DNA from 4 places in the Brucella sp. GW823-FHT04E01 genome. Region 2 is predicted to be linked to each of the others. Evidence: riboswitches for the same ligand, from Rfam matches in the RefSeq annotation. Region 2 holds a riboswitch; each other region holds the start of a gene.

Region 1 (3,207 bases), 420 kb from region 2:
GCACCCGCTCCTTGTCGCGCACCCAGCTGATTGGCGTAGGAAAAGGAATCCTCAAGAAGCTTCATCACCGGAATGATACCGGATGATTGGTTCTGAATCTGCTTGATAGGTGCGCCCGCCTCGCGAATATTGGTAAGGCTCAAGGCCACCCCGCCGCCCCGCTTCGACAATTGCAACGCCGAATTGATCGAGCGCCCGATGGACTCCATATTGTCTTCAACCCGCAGCAGAAAACAGGAAACGAGCTCGCCGCGCTGCTTCTTGCCTGCATTGAGGAAAGTCGGCGTCGCAGGCTGGTAGCGGCCTGCAATGATCTCCTTCATCAGATTGCGTGCCAGCTGTTCATTGCCGCGCGCCAGCGTCAGCGCTACCATGCAGACACGGTCTTCATAGCGCTCCAGATAGCGCTTTCCATCGAAGGTTTTCAGCGTATAGCTGGTGTAATATTTGAACGCGCCGAGAAAGGTCGGAAACCGGAATTTCTTCGCATAGGCTTCGTCGAAAAGATCGCGCACGAAATTGAAGGAATACTGATCCAGTACCTCTTGCTCGTAATAGCCTTCGGTCACCAGATAATCGATCTTTTCCCGCAAGTTATGGAAAAAGACCGTGTTCTGGTTCACGTGCTGGAGGAAATATTGGCGCGCAGCCTGCCGGTCACGGTCAAGCTGGATTTTTCCCTCGTCATCGTAAAGGTTCAGCATCGCGTTGAGCGCGTGATAATCCAGCCCATCCAAAGATTTTGACGGTTTACTGCTGTTGGAAGTTACAGCTTGAGGCGCATCCTGCGCCACTGGCTGTGCCTCGCGCTCTCGGATCAAGGTCGTGTCTGCCGTGTCCAAAATCGTTCCATCCCGTTTTTGACATTGCCAATGTCCTTATCGGTTCCCAGAAGCTCGAAGCGGTAGAGATAGGGAACCTGACATTTGGCGGAGATAATGTTGCCGGCGATACAGAAAGCCTCGCCGAAATTGCTGTTTCCCGCGGCAATCACGCCGCGGATGAAAGAGCGGTTGCTCTCATCGTTGAGAAAGCGGATCACAGGCTTGGGGACAGCGCCCTTGGAGCCGCCGCCACCATATGTGGGCGTCACGATCACGAATGGCTCGCGCACCTGCAATCCGCCTGAACCGTCCATCGGGATACGGTTCGACCGCATTCCAAGCCGCTCGACAAACCGGTGTGTATTTTCCGACCGGCTGGAGAAATAGACGATCAGGCTCATGTGACCATAGCCCTCAGGCGAGAGCGCTGATCATATCGGGCCGGAAGCCCGCCCAATGGGATTCACCTGCCACAACCACCGGCACCTGGCGATAACCCATGTCTTGAACGAGATGGAAAGCATCGGCATCGGCAGAGATATCGATGACTTCATATTCGATACCCTGGCGGTCGAGGGCGCGCGTGGTGGCCGTGCACTGGACACAGGCGGGTTTGCTGTAAACGGTGACGTTCATTTTTTCCTCACTGGAGCATGTCTCCCAAAAGTGGGAACCGGTTTTGGGGTTAAGACATGCGTAAAAACAAAGAGATAGAGCATTTCCAACGGTCCGGTTTAAACTGGAATACTCTCGATAGGAGACGCAAAGAGCCGTTCGCGCATCGCAAAATGCGCGTCGAAAGACATGAGATACGGGATCGGCCAGCCGCACGAACAAGCAGCCTGACCACACAAACTATGCCTCGAAGGGAGGATCGGAACCGAAACTGAATAAACTGGACATGGACTTCACCCCGAAGCTATGAGCGGGAAGTTCGGGGCAGCAACCCGTAAGGCAACGATTTGCCACACAAGATTGCGCGCCAACCGGACACCCCGCCCGTGGACGTACTCGTTCAAGGCAGGTCTCCTGGCTCTCGGATCAACATTCTGTCCGCCTTCCCAGCCAAAGCCAGTGACGTGATGGACAGAACTCTCCGCTTACAGTTGCGGGGGCAGCTCCGGCATTGCCGCATCCATCATGGATGAAACGCACCGGATTCCCGTCTTAGCTTTCGACCCAACGAATCGAAAGAACCTAGAACACTATATATAGTAGTCGAAGTTAAAAACTCGTCAATAGATAGTTGGCCGCAAAGCGTAGAATGAACGAAGCGTTCTTTACCCAGCTGGCTTAATCGGTTTCGGTCTGAACTCCGGTTTGATAGCCTTGAGGGCCATGCGATCCACCATTGCGGGGGCAATCAGTTTCAACCAGCGCCCAAATCGCATCTGGCGGGTCATCAACACTTCACGCTTGCGAGCCTGCACGCCTTCCAGCATCAGCCGCACAGCTTCCTCGACGGGCATCATGTCATCTTCGCGCACACCACTTGTTCCCAGCACGCCGCCGCTTGCGCTGTAACCCACCTTGCGAATGTCGGTTTTGACAACGCCCGGATAGACGATGGTAATGGATATGCCGCTTGGTTCCAGTTCCGCGCGAAGCGCCTCGCAGAAACCCGAAAGAGCGAACTTCGTTCCGCTATAGGCAGTGCGCCCCGGCACACCGATCAATCCGGCAACAGAAGACACAGCCACGATCCGTCCCTTGCTAGCGGCAAGATACGGAAGTGCTGCATGAATGGGCCAGACGCTACCCCAGTAATTCAACTCCATCAGATCATGCATCCAGTTGAGATCATCTGGTTTGATCTCAGCAAAATTGGCGTGGGCCGACATGCCTGCATTCACGATCAAAGTGTCGATACGACCGAAAGCGGAAACGGTTTTACTGATAAGATCGATACAGGCTGTACGATCTTTCACATCGGTTGGTACCACGAGAACCGAACTGCCCAGTTGCCGCAACTCTGTGGCCAGATTTTCCAGCTTTTCAACATTGCGCGCAGCAAGCACCAGAGCAGCATTGGCACGGTCACGCCGGGCAATCTGCCGTGCGGTTTCAGCGCCGATACCATCCGATGCTCCTGTTATGATCGTCACGTCCATGCCCGGCCCTCCCCTGCCTATCGATCCGACGACAGGCAAGGTACAGGCAGGGCAATCAATGCGTCCAGTGGTTTAGACCTTGCGCGATAGAATAGCAGCAAGAGCGAGACCACCGATCAGCGATATGTGCTCCAGCGCCACCGTCATATCCCGGAAAGCTTCTTCTCCTTCCTTTGCCCAGAACGGGTGGGCAACAGGAATGGTCAGGATCGTAAAGACGGCAAGAGCACCACAAGCCAACCAGATTCCGCGATTGAAGATGATCATCAGCG
Region 2 (3,207 bases):
ACACTCGATTTCTGTAGCTTGGGGAATGTTTCCTCATATTGCCGCCACTCTGTTCCCAGGGTCTTTTTCCAATCTGTATTGGCCTTGATGCCGTAACCATAGCAAATATGCACGGCAGTCTCGCACCGAAGCCCCTCCATTGCCTTCTCGAGGGTTTCGACGCCCCAATCATTCACCTCGTCAAAGAAGACGTTAAACGCCGGTTCGTCGAACTGGATGATATCGACACCGGCAGCCTCCAGTTCCCTCGCTTCGTCATTGAGGGCCTTGGCGAATTCCCAGGCCAGCTTCTCTCGACTTTTATAATATGCATCATAGAGCGTATCGATCATGGTCATTGGCCCCGGCAAGGCCCATTTGATGGGCTGCCGGGTCTGCTGACGTAAGAACTGGGCGTCTTCGACAAAAACCGGCTTTGGACGCGATACAGCACCAACGACTGTCGGCACACTCGCATCATAGCGATTGCGGATCCTGACCGTTTCACGCTTTTCAAAGTCAACTCCGTCAAGGTGCTCGATAAACGTCGTGACAAAATGCTGGCGTGTTTGCTCGCCGTCACTGACGATGTGAATGCCTGCCTGTCGCTGATCGTCCAATGCCAGACGCAGGGCATCCCGTTTACCTTCAATCAACTGCTCATCCTGCAATTTCCAGGGGGACCAGAGTTTCTCAGGTTGTGCAAGCCACGAAGGTTTAGGCAAGCTACCAGCGGTAGATGTGGGCAACAGTTTTTTCATGATGGGCGACCTTATGTATCGACTTACTAAAGGGAGTAATTGGCAAACCATTCTTCAAGAACGGTCTTATATGGCTTCATGAAGTGCTCCTCAGCAAACCTCCCCTGCTCAACAGCAAGCCTGCTACGCTCTTCGCGATCGTAGACAATGCGAGTCAGTGAATAGTCCTGATGGTTCAAATCTGGCTGATAACAGGCCCCGGCCACGGAATTGGCGTTATAAATCTCGGGTCTATAGATCTTCTGAAAGGTTTCCATCGTGCTGATCGTGCTGATGAGTTCAAGATTGGTATAATCGCCGAGGAGATCGCCGACAAAATAGAAGGCAAACGGCGCAACGCTGTTCGGCGGCATGAAGAAGCGTACCTTTAACCCCATTTTCTGGAAATACTGATCCGTCAAAGACAGTTCATTTTGTTGATATTCTGCGCCCAATACAGGATGGCGATTTCCAGTACGATGATATGTTTTACTGCTGGAGACACTCAGGCATATGACTGGCGGCTTACGAAACTGCTCTTTGTAAGTATTCGAGTTGAGGAAGCATTTGAACAGTTTTCCATGGAGGTCCCCGAAGTCATCCGGAATGCTGAATGTGGTGCGACCATTATTGTATTCGGGCAGCACGACGCTGAAGTCATAATCACGCACGTAAGAAGAGAAATTGTTCCCAACGATACCTTCGACGCGTTCATTTGTCTTCCGATCGACGATATTCGCTCTCAATATTTCATTGAGTGGGAAAGTATTCTTGCTGCCTTCCGCATCAATGACCATCTCCACCGAAATAATCTCGAGTTTAACGGAATAGCGATCGCCTGTTGGGTTGTCCCAATGCACCAGCGCGTTGAAACGGTTGTCAATCATCCTCAAGGCGTTGCGCAGGTTCTCCTGGCGATTTTCTCCTCTGGCCAAATTGGCAAAATTGGTCGTGATACGCGTACTGTCCAAGGGGAGATAGTTCTCATCAAAATGATGGCTCTTGACGCGGAATGTAAAGTCGTGACGCATCGTGATCCGCGGGCGATCGACGACCGGCCCGCCCCTGGCGGCGACTGGAATTGCGGTTTGAGACATGGCTTACCCCAATAAGTTGGGGGCATGGGTCAGCGGACACATAGCAAAACAGACCGTTAGACGGTCTTCGCTACGGCACACCGGGACACCCCGCCCGTGGACGTTATTTTGCCAAGGCAGGTCTCCTGGCTCGCGGGTCATTGCTCTCGTCCGTCTTCCCAGGGAGAACCCCAGTGACAATCTGGACGTCAGCTTGCCGCTTACAGTTGCGGGGGCAGCGCCGGCTTTCCCGAATGAGACGGGGCACGGACTTCCCTCTTAGCTCCGGCGTATCGAACACGACAGCCGGAGAACCTAGGCATTACAATCTTCCTGCATCGGCCACATAATGTCAATAGAATATAAAGAGATGTTTATATCTTTAAGTCATTGACCGCGAGATTGAGTTCCGCATCTACCGTTCCAGTTGCACCAACGCAATTGATCGATCATCTCGCTATCAATCTCCAGCTACCCACCTCCCCGACACTGCGCGAAGATTTATACGCAGCGGCAAGGAAATACGGATACGGATTCTCGGGCACTTGCGAACACTCGACTGAAAGCCATTTTGGCTTTCCCGCTATCAAACGCCACGGTTTGCAGCTTGCTTGGCAGAGCCGCCCTTTGGCAGACAGAAGGCGTCCGTTCAATGATCAGGAATTGCTTAACCCCAATGTTAACATTGATCGGCTTATGATGCGCCCCGGCTATCCAGGAGTTCTCGCTTTAGCAAAGTCTCAAGCCACTCGGCAAACACATGCAGCCGGCGTGAGAGATGTTGCTTATGCGAATAGAGCAGCGTCATTGGCATCGGTTCGGCGCGATAGTCAGGCATCAGCTCAACGAGTTCACCGGCATCGAGATGGCTTCGCACATCGTAAGCCGGAATCTGGATCACCCCGAGCCCGGCGAGACAGCAGGCAATGTAGGCCTCAGCGCTGTTGACGGTGACCCTCCCGCGCATCGGCAAGGTGCGCAAGGTTCCGTCTTCCAGCCATTCCCAGTCCTCAACGCGACCGCTCGACGGTGATGCGTAGTTGACAGCCCAATGCTTGTCGAGATCGTTTATTTCCCTTGGGGTTCCATGTCTCGCCAGATAGGCGGGGCTTGCGACATTGATCAGGGCCAATCTGCCGATTGGGCGAGCAATCAGGCCTGAATCGCTCAAGAGACCGACGCGGACAACACAATCCACGCTATCCTCCACCAGATTCACCGCACGATCCGTAACTCCAAGGTCGATGTCAATCTGTGGATAGCGCTCAAGGAACTCCGGAAGCGCTGGCGCTATGATCAGGCGACCAATCCGACCGGGGACATCAATGCGCAGCCTGCCCGATGGTTGAGCTGCACTCTGTCGGAATAGATTTTCCGTTTCCTCAACATCGGCGATAACACGTTGACAACGA
Region 3 (3,207 bases), on a different contig from region 2:
AAGTGTTCTTGTTGCCGGATTATGCCGGGTTGCGCGCAATCGCGGCCTGAATGTTCGGCCGTTTAAGCCGCAAAACATGTCCAACAATGCGGCGGTCAGCGACGACGGCGGCGAAATTGGTCGGGCGCAGTGGCTGCAGGCGCTGGCTTGCGGTGTGTCGTCGTCTGTCCATATGAATCCGGTACTCCTCAAACCGCAGACTGACATGGGTAGTCAGGTTGTCGTGCAGGGACAAGTGCGAGGCGAGGCGCGCGGGCGCTATTATCAGGAATTGAAGCCACAACTTATGGCGGCTGTCATGGAATCTTTCGCCAAGGTCAGCGAAGGCGTGGACCTTGTGCTGGTGGAAGGGGCAGGGTCACCGGCTGAAATCAATCTCCGGGCCGGTGATATCGCCAATATGGGGTTTGCCACACAGGCCGATGTCCCGGTTGTTCTGGTCGGTGACATAGACAGAGGTGGCGTGATTGCGTCTCTCGTCGGCACGCACACTATTCTGTCCGAACAGGACCGCGCCATGGTTCGCGGATTTCTGATCAACAAGTTCCGGGGCGATATTTCGCTTTTTGATGACGGGCTGGCTGCCATTACCCGGTTTACCGGCTGGCGCTCTTTCGGCGTTGTCCCGTGGCTGAAAGCGGTATCGCGATTACCAGCCGAAGATTCTGTCGTTCTTGAGCGTGCTGTACGCGGAGACAAGAAGCCGCTTGTGGTTGCTGTGCCGATGTTGCCGCGCATCGCCAACTTCGATGATCTTGATCCGCTAAAGGCTGAACCGGATGTAGAAGTGGTCATGGTGCCGCCTGGTTCGAGCATTCCCGGCGATGCGGGCCTTGTCGTTCTGCCGGGGACAAAGTCCACGATAGCCGATATGCAGGCGGTTCGGGACAATGGCTGGGATCGCCAATTATCTGCCCACGTGAAACGAGGCGGTCATGTGCTTGGTATCTGCGGCGGGTTCCAGATGCTTGGTCGCCACATCAGCGATCCTGCTGGTATCGAGGGGCATGTACGCGACATTGATGGTCTTGGGCTGCTCGATATCGAAACGGTGATGGAACCTGAAAAAGTGGTCCGCAACGTGCAGGCGACCGCGCTTCTCCATAATGTGCCGCTGGAAGGTTATGAAATCCATATCGGACGAACGACCGGACCGGATATGGGGCGGCCTTTCGCCCGAATTGGCGAGCATGACGATGGAGCCATATCGCCAGATGGGCACATAATGGGAACTTACCTCCACGGTGTTTTCAATGCAGACGAATTTCGCCGGAGATTTCTGGAGGATCTTGGTGTGCGTAGCAGTTCAGTAAACTATCGCGCTGGCGTTGAGGCTGCATTGGATGAGCTGGCCGAAGGGCTGGACGCATGTCTCGATATCGATGCACTGTTTAACTTGAAATGAGGTCGTCAATCATCGGTCGCGATTGACGACGATGGGGCGAAAGCCTAGTGTCGAAACCATGCAACAGGTTTTTGCCGGGACGAATCCCGGCAATACCAAAAAGGGAATGCGACGGACGGACCCAATCCGGGCGTCTTTATCGCAGCCGACCCCGCGACTGTAGAGCGGAGAGGGATGAGGCAAGCCGGGCAACCGGTAACCACTGGAGGCTGTAAAGCTTCTGGGAAGGTAGTTTCAATCCCCGTGACCCGTGAGCCAGGAGACCTGCCTGCTGCGTGAGGGCATCGAGCCCGAGCCCCATGGGAGGTTTTTCCCTGCTGCCTGCACGGAGGTTGTCATGGCTGCACGTACTCAAAATTCTGTTTCCAGCACACTCGCAATGCCGCTCGCTGCTCGTCTGGGCACGGCTGTGGTTTCACTGCTTCTCGGCGCGTTCCTGATCTACGGCGTAGGGCTTGCCCATTCTGATACGTTGCACGATTCAGCGCACGATACGCGCCATTCCTATGGTTTTCCCTGCCACTGAGCAGTTTAACATCTTTCGGAATTGAAGCTGAGCAAAGCTCGATGGTGGACGGCCATCGGCGCGAAATTGCTATTGAGGGACAGAAATGTTGATCCGTTATTTGTTGGCGACGCTTGCTGCGGGGCTTCTGGCCGGGCTGCTGGTTACTCCCGCCATGTATTTGAAGACAGTGCCTTTGATCCTGCAGGCCGAAACCTATGAAGATGCTGGCGGTGGCCATAGTCACGGCGAGGCGGAAGCCACACCGCATGATCATGGCGCCGCTGCCGAAAGTGCCGAGGAAGAAGGGGCTGAACTACCATTTGGGCGGTTGGGCAATACGATCCTTGCCAATCTCGTAGCAGGTGCAGGTTTTGCCTTGCTGCTTGGTGGCGTGGCCTTGCTTCTCGGACGCCGCATTACGGTGCAGAATGGGATTTATTGGGGCGTTGCCGGTTTCTTCGCGGTCGCGTTTCTGCCTGCATTGGGTTTATCGCCGGAATTGCCGGCAATGCCTGCGGCTGATCTGGCTGAACGCCAGCTCTGGTGGCTCGCTACCGTGGTGCTAAGCGGTTTAGGCCTCTATCTCATCGTGTTGCGCCAGGAAGGCTGGGCAAAGATCCTCGGTCTGGTGCTGATCGTGGCGCCGCATCTTTACGGTGCTCCGCATCCGGAAGACATCTCGTCACCGATTCCGTCATTGCTTGCTTCGCAATATGCAGTCGCATCGCTGGCGACGAACCTGTTCATGTGGGCCGTGATCGGCCTCGCACTTGGCTGGTTCATCCAGCACTACGCATCGTCCGAGATTGAGGGCTGATGAAAATGGCTTCGCCGGGAAAATCGGTTCTGGTTCTTGGCGGAGCCCGTTCGGGTAAGTCGTCCTATGCCGAGAAAATGGTTGAGTCCTCGGGGCTTCAGCCGCTCTATCTGGCAACAGGACGTGCCTTCGACAAGGAAATGGAAAACCGCATTGCCATTCATCGTGACCGACGTGGTTCCGAATGGCAGACGGTGGAGGAGCCACTCGATCTGATCGGTGCACTGACATTGAATGCTGCTACGGATCGGTTCGTGCTGGTCGATTGCCTGACCCTGTGGTTGACCAATCTGATGATGGCCGAGCGCGATATAACGACAGAGACGGCAAGTCTTGTCGCCATGCTGCCGAATCTTGCCGGGCCTGTGGTTTTTGTTTCGAACGAAGTTGGACTTGGGATCGTGCCTGAAAATCGCATGGCACGGGAATTTCGCGATCATGCAGGCTTTCTGCATCAGGCAGTGGCCGCGATTGCGG
Region 4 (3,207 bases), on a different contig from region 2:
TGGCGAAGCCCGGATAATAAAGCTCGTTGAAAGTCGGCGCCCGAAAACCCGTGGCATAGGATGACCGCAAAACAAGGTCCGGCAGAACTTCATAACTCGTACCGAGATTGTAGGTCACGACATCGCCGAACTGCCCATTATGGTCGTAACGCAGCCCGCCATCGAAGCGCAGCGCCTCATACTCCAGCGAATACTGACCAAATACAGCAGCCAGATCGCGGCTGGTTTCATCATAAGCAACGGTGGTGTTGATCTCCTCGCGATAGGCTTCCACACCGGCGGTCACGGTGTGGTTAACCGTGCCGGTGTCGAAACTCTTCTCGGTCGAGGCAAAAACGCCATAACGCTTGGTTTCAAACCGGTCCGAACCGCTCACGTCTTTTCGGAAGTTACGGCTGTTGTCGATACCGGTGCTGAATTCCAGCGTGGATGACCAATCCGCCGTATGATCAATGCGTGTTCCGATCTTGCCCGTAAATGCGGTACTATCGGCCTGGTTCGGTGACGGTGCCTTGGCATCATACTGATTGCGCCCTCGGCTGAGGAGACCGTCCGCATAAATTTTACCCCAGTCGAAATCCTTCGACAGGGCAAAGTTGAACGAGCCCTGCAAGAATCCATCGCGATCTGGTTCATGGCCATAGGCATCCGATGTGGTGAAGTCATATCCTTGCGTGCCGGTTATGGCCGCACCAAAGGCATAGTCGACACCGTCGTTGCTTCTTCCCTGTATGGTCCCGGAAGCATATCCACCCCATGGATGGCTGACACCGGTAGAAAGACTGCCGCACCACGAGCGCTCACCGCAGGCTCCGCCTTGCTTGGTGATGATATTGATCACCCCGCCCATGGCATCGGCACCGTATTGCGCAGAATGAGAACCCTTGGCAATTTCAACACGGTCGATGGAACTCAGAGGAATGTTCGCAAGCGCAGTTGCTCCGGTTGTCGCCGACGCTGTGCGCACACCATTGATGAGAACAACCGTCTGCTTGGAAGACATGCCACGCATGTAAATGTCCGACGACGAGCCCTGCCCGCCGTTCGTCTTTATGGAGATACCGCTATAGGACTTCAGCAACGATTGGAGATCGGGAGCAGCCGACCGTTCGATATCCGCTGAATCGATAACCGTTACAGATGAGGTCGAGCGCTGCAGCGAAGACGCGCGGCGCAATGGCGTAACCACGATTGTATCGAGGACGACACTGTCAGCACCGTTCGGCAGACTTTGAGCAAGCGTCGTGGACGGCAGCGCAAGAACGCTGGCCGATACCAATAAAACAGATGATTTCAAAAGATGCATTTTTCCCTCAACCCGCCGAACCGAAGAACGATACCGGCTTTTCCTCGCACCGCAGGTTGAAGTGATCGTGGCACTGAAGGCCCTTCTTCCCGACGGCAACATTTCAACAATGTCACCGCCACGGACAGCCGCGCCTGGACACACCCCGTATCCATGCATGGGTGACCGGATACGGCAGGTCTCCTGACTTCCGGGTCTTCGCTTCCCCTCCGCCTTCCCGATCGCACCTAATGCTTTCAGTGGCTTTTACCGCTCACACGGCTGTGGAGGATAGCTCTCCGGTTACAGTTGCGGGGGCAGTCGCGGCATCAACCAGAATGGCTTCACCGTGTTCCCTTTTCATCCGCCTGAACAGCGGAACCGTTTCCTGAGAATTGCGATAGCAACATGGTTAAGGATTCGCAACTCCGCTAAAGCACAATCCGGCACAGAAAACTGAATCACATTGGCAAGGAATGGATTCAGCCTCCTGATTTTAAAGAATTTTCCTATCGCAGGAACGCACGGAAACGCTGAAGCGCGAAGTAGAACAGCACAGAGCCAATGACGATCAGCGCCAGAAATTGCGGCCAGACGACACCGAGCCCTGCTCCGCGAAACAGGATCGATTGGGCCAATATGACGAAATGCGTATTCGGCGCTGCCAGCATGATTGTCTGGATGATTTCAGGCATGCTTTCGCGAGGTGTTGTCCCTCCCGAAAGCACCTGCAAAGGCAGAAGCACCAGCATGAGCAGCATTCCGAACTGCGGCATCGAACCAGCCGCAGTTGCCAGAAAGATGCCAAGGCTGGTCGTCGCAAAAAGCTGGAGCGCTGCACCAACGAGAAACAGCGACACCGACCCATAGATAGGAACGGCAAGCAGCCCCTGCACCACGAAAACCAATGCAAATGCCGAGGCAACCAGCACGACCAGCCCCATGGACCAAATCTTGCTGACCATGATTTCAACCGGCGTCACGGGCATAACCAATAGATGTTCTATGGTTCCGTGTTCGCGTTCCCGAATGAGCGCCGCGCCCGTCAGGATGATCGATAACATCGTAACCGATGAAATCACATTGTTGATCGCGCCGAACCAGCCCTTGTTCAAATCCTGATTGAATCTCGCTCTGAGATTGAGTTCAACCGGCGTTTGTGCGCCACCGCGATAGCGATTTAGAAACTCGCCCACCTCACTCGACACAATCGACTGCACATAGCCGCCACCCGTAAAGGCCTGGCTCATTCGGGTTGCATCGACATTGAGCTGAATTGTCGGCGAACGACCCGCCAGAAGATCACGCTGGAAATTCGGCGGTATATTCAGAGCGAAAGTATCAAGCCCCTCATCCATCCGGACATCCATTTCATAGGATGAAATCAGCTTCGGAGGCACGAAATATGGCGGATAAAATGCCGTCGTGATCCGGCTCGAAACCGGCGACTGATCTTCGTCGACAATCGCTATCGCCGCATTGTTGAGGGTTTCGGGCATTGCTTTCGATGCCGTATAGATCGCAAGCGTAAAGGCATAGACAATCAGGATCAGCAGCATCGGATCGCGAGCCAAACCACGCAGTTCCTTCACGCCAAGCTGGAATATGTTAGATATCCGCATCTTAGCTCGCCTGTTTCTTGAGAAGAACGATAGCGAGCGCCATGAGAACCGGCACCGCGATCAACAACGGCAAAAACGAACCTGCCAGATCGGCAAAACCCAGTGCCTTGGAGAAAACCCCGCGAGAAATGGTCACAAAATAAGTCGCGGGATAGATTTTACCGATGAACGCGCCCGCACCTTGCAGCGACGATACGGGGTCAATGATACCGGAATATTGCACAGCCGGAATGAGTGTCAGAAGTGCCGTTCCGAAGATCGCTGCAATCTGGCTGTTCATGAAGGTGGACAGCACCAACC

The links. A riboswitch is a leader RNA that binds a small molecule or an ion and turns the genes downstream of it on or off. The one in region 2 is predicted to bind cobalamin.
Region 1: another riboswitch for cobalamin. It lies ahead of nrdH (glutaredoxin-like protein NrdH); the one in region 2 lies ahead of AC1RHM_RS07425 (DUF1852 domain-containing protein).
Region 3: another riboswitch for cobalamin. It lies ahead of AC1RHM_RS02785 (CbtB domain-containing protein); the one in region 2 lies ahead of AC1RHM_RS07425 (DUF1852 domain-containing protein).
Region 4: another riboswitch for cobalamin. It lies ahead of AC1RHM_RS03175 (TonB-dependent receptor domain-containing protein); the one in region 2 lies ahead of AC1RHM_RS07425 (DUF1852 domain-containing protein).

The regions. Positions count from the first base shown of each region.
Region 1 is NZ_JBXAIK010000002.1:858,254-861,460, reverse strand. Features, by position in the region: gene nrdE (class 1b ribonucleoside-diphosphate reductase subunit alpha) at 1-842, opposite strand, end outside; gene nrdI (class Ib ribonucleoside-diphosphate reductase assembly flavoprotein NrdI) at 818-1,225, opposite strand; gene nrdH (glutaredoxin-like protein NrdH) at 1,239-1,460, opposite strand; cobalamin riboswitch at 1,827-2,040, opposite strand; gene AC1RHM_RS09395 (SDR family oxidoreductase) at 2,105-2,935, opposite strand; gene AC1RHM_RS09390 (DoxX family protein) at 3,008-3,207, opposite strand, start outside.
Region 2 is NZ_JBXAIK010000002.1:439,829-443,035, reverse strand. Features, by position in the region: gene AC1RHM_RS07430 (methionine synthase) at 1-740, opposite strand, end outside; gene AC1RHM_RS07425 (DUF1852 domain-containing protein) at 767-1,750, opposite strand; cobalamin riboswitch at 1,915-2,129, opposite strand; gene AC1RHM_RS07420 (LysR family transcriptional regulator) at 2,490-3,207, opposite strand, start outside.
Region 3 is NZ_JBXAIK010000001.1:534,716-537,922, reverse strand. Features, by position in the region: gene AC1RHM_RS02790 (cobyric acid synthase) at 1-1,405, shown strand, start outside; cobalamin riboswitch at 1,454-1,691, shown strand; gene AC1RHM_RS02785 (CbtB domain-containing protein) at 1,743-1,931, shown strand; gene AC1RHM_RS02780 (CbtA family protein) at 2,017-2,730, shown strand; gene cobU (bifunctional adenosylcobinamide kinase/adenosylcobinamide-phosphate guanylyltransferase) at 2,736-3,207, shown strand, end outside.
Region 4 is NZ_JBXAIK010000001.1:620,407-623,613, forward strand. Features, by position in the region: gene AC1RHM_RS03175 (TonB-dependent receptor domain-containing protein) at 1-1,306, opposite strand, end outside; cobalamin riboswitch at 1,463-1,686, opposite strand; gene AC1RHM_RS03180 (ABC transporter permease) at 1,795-2,907, opposite strand; gene rbbA (ribosome-associated ATPase/putative transporter RbbA) at 2,909-3,207, opposite strand, start outside.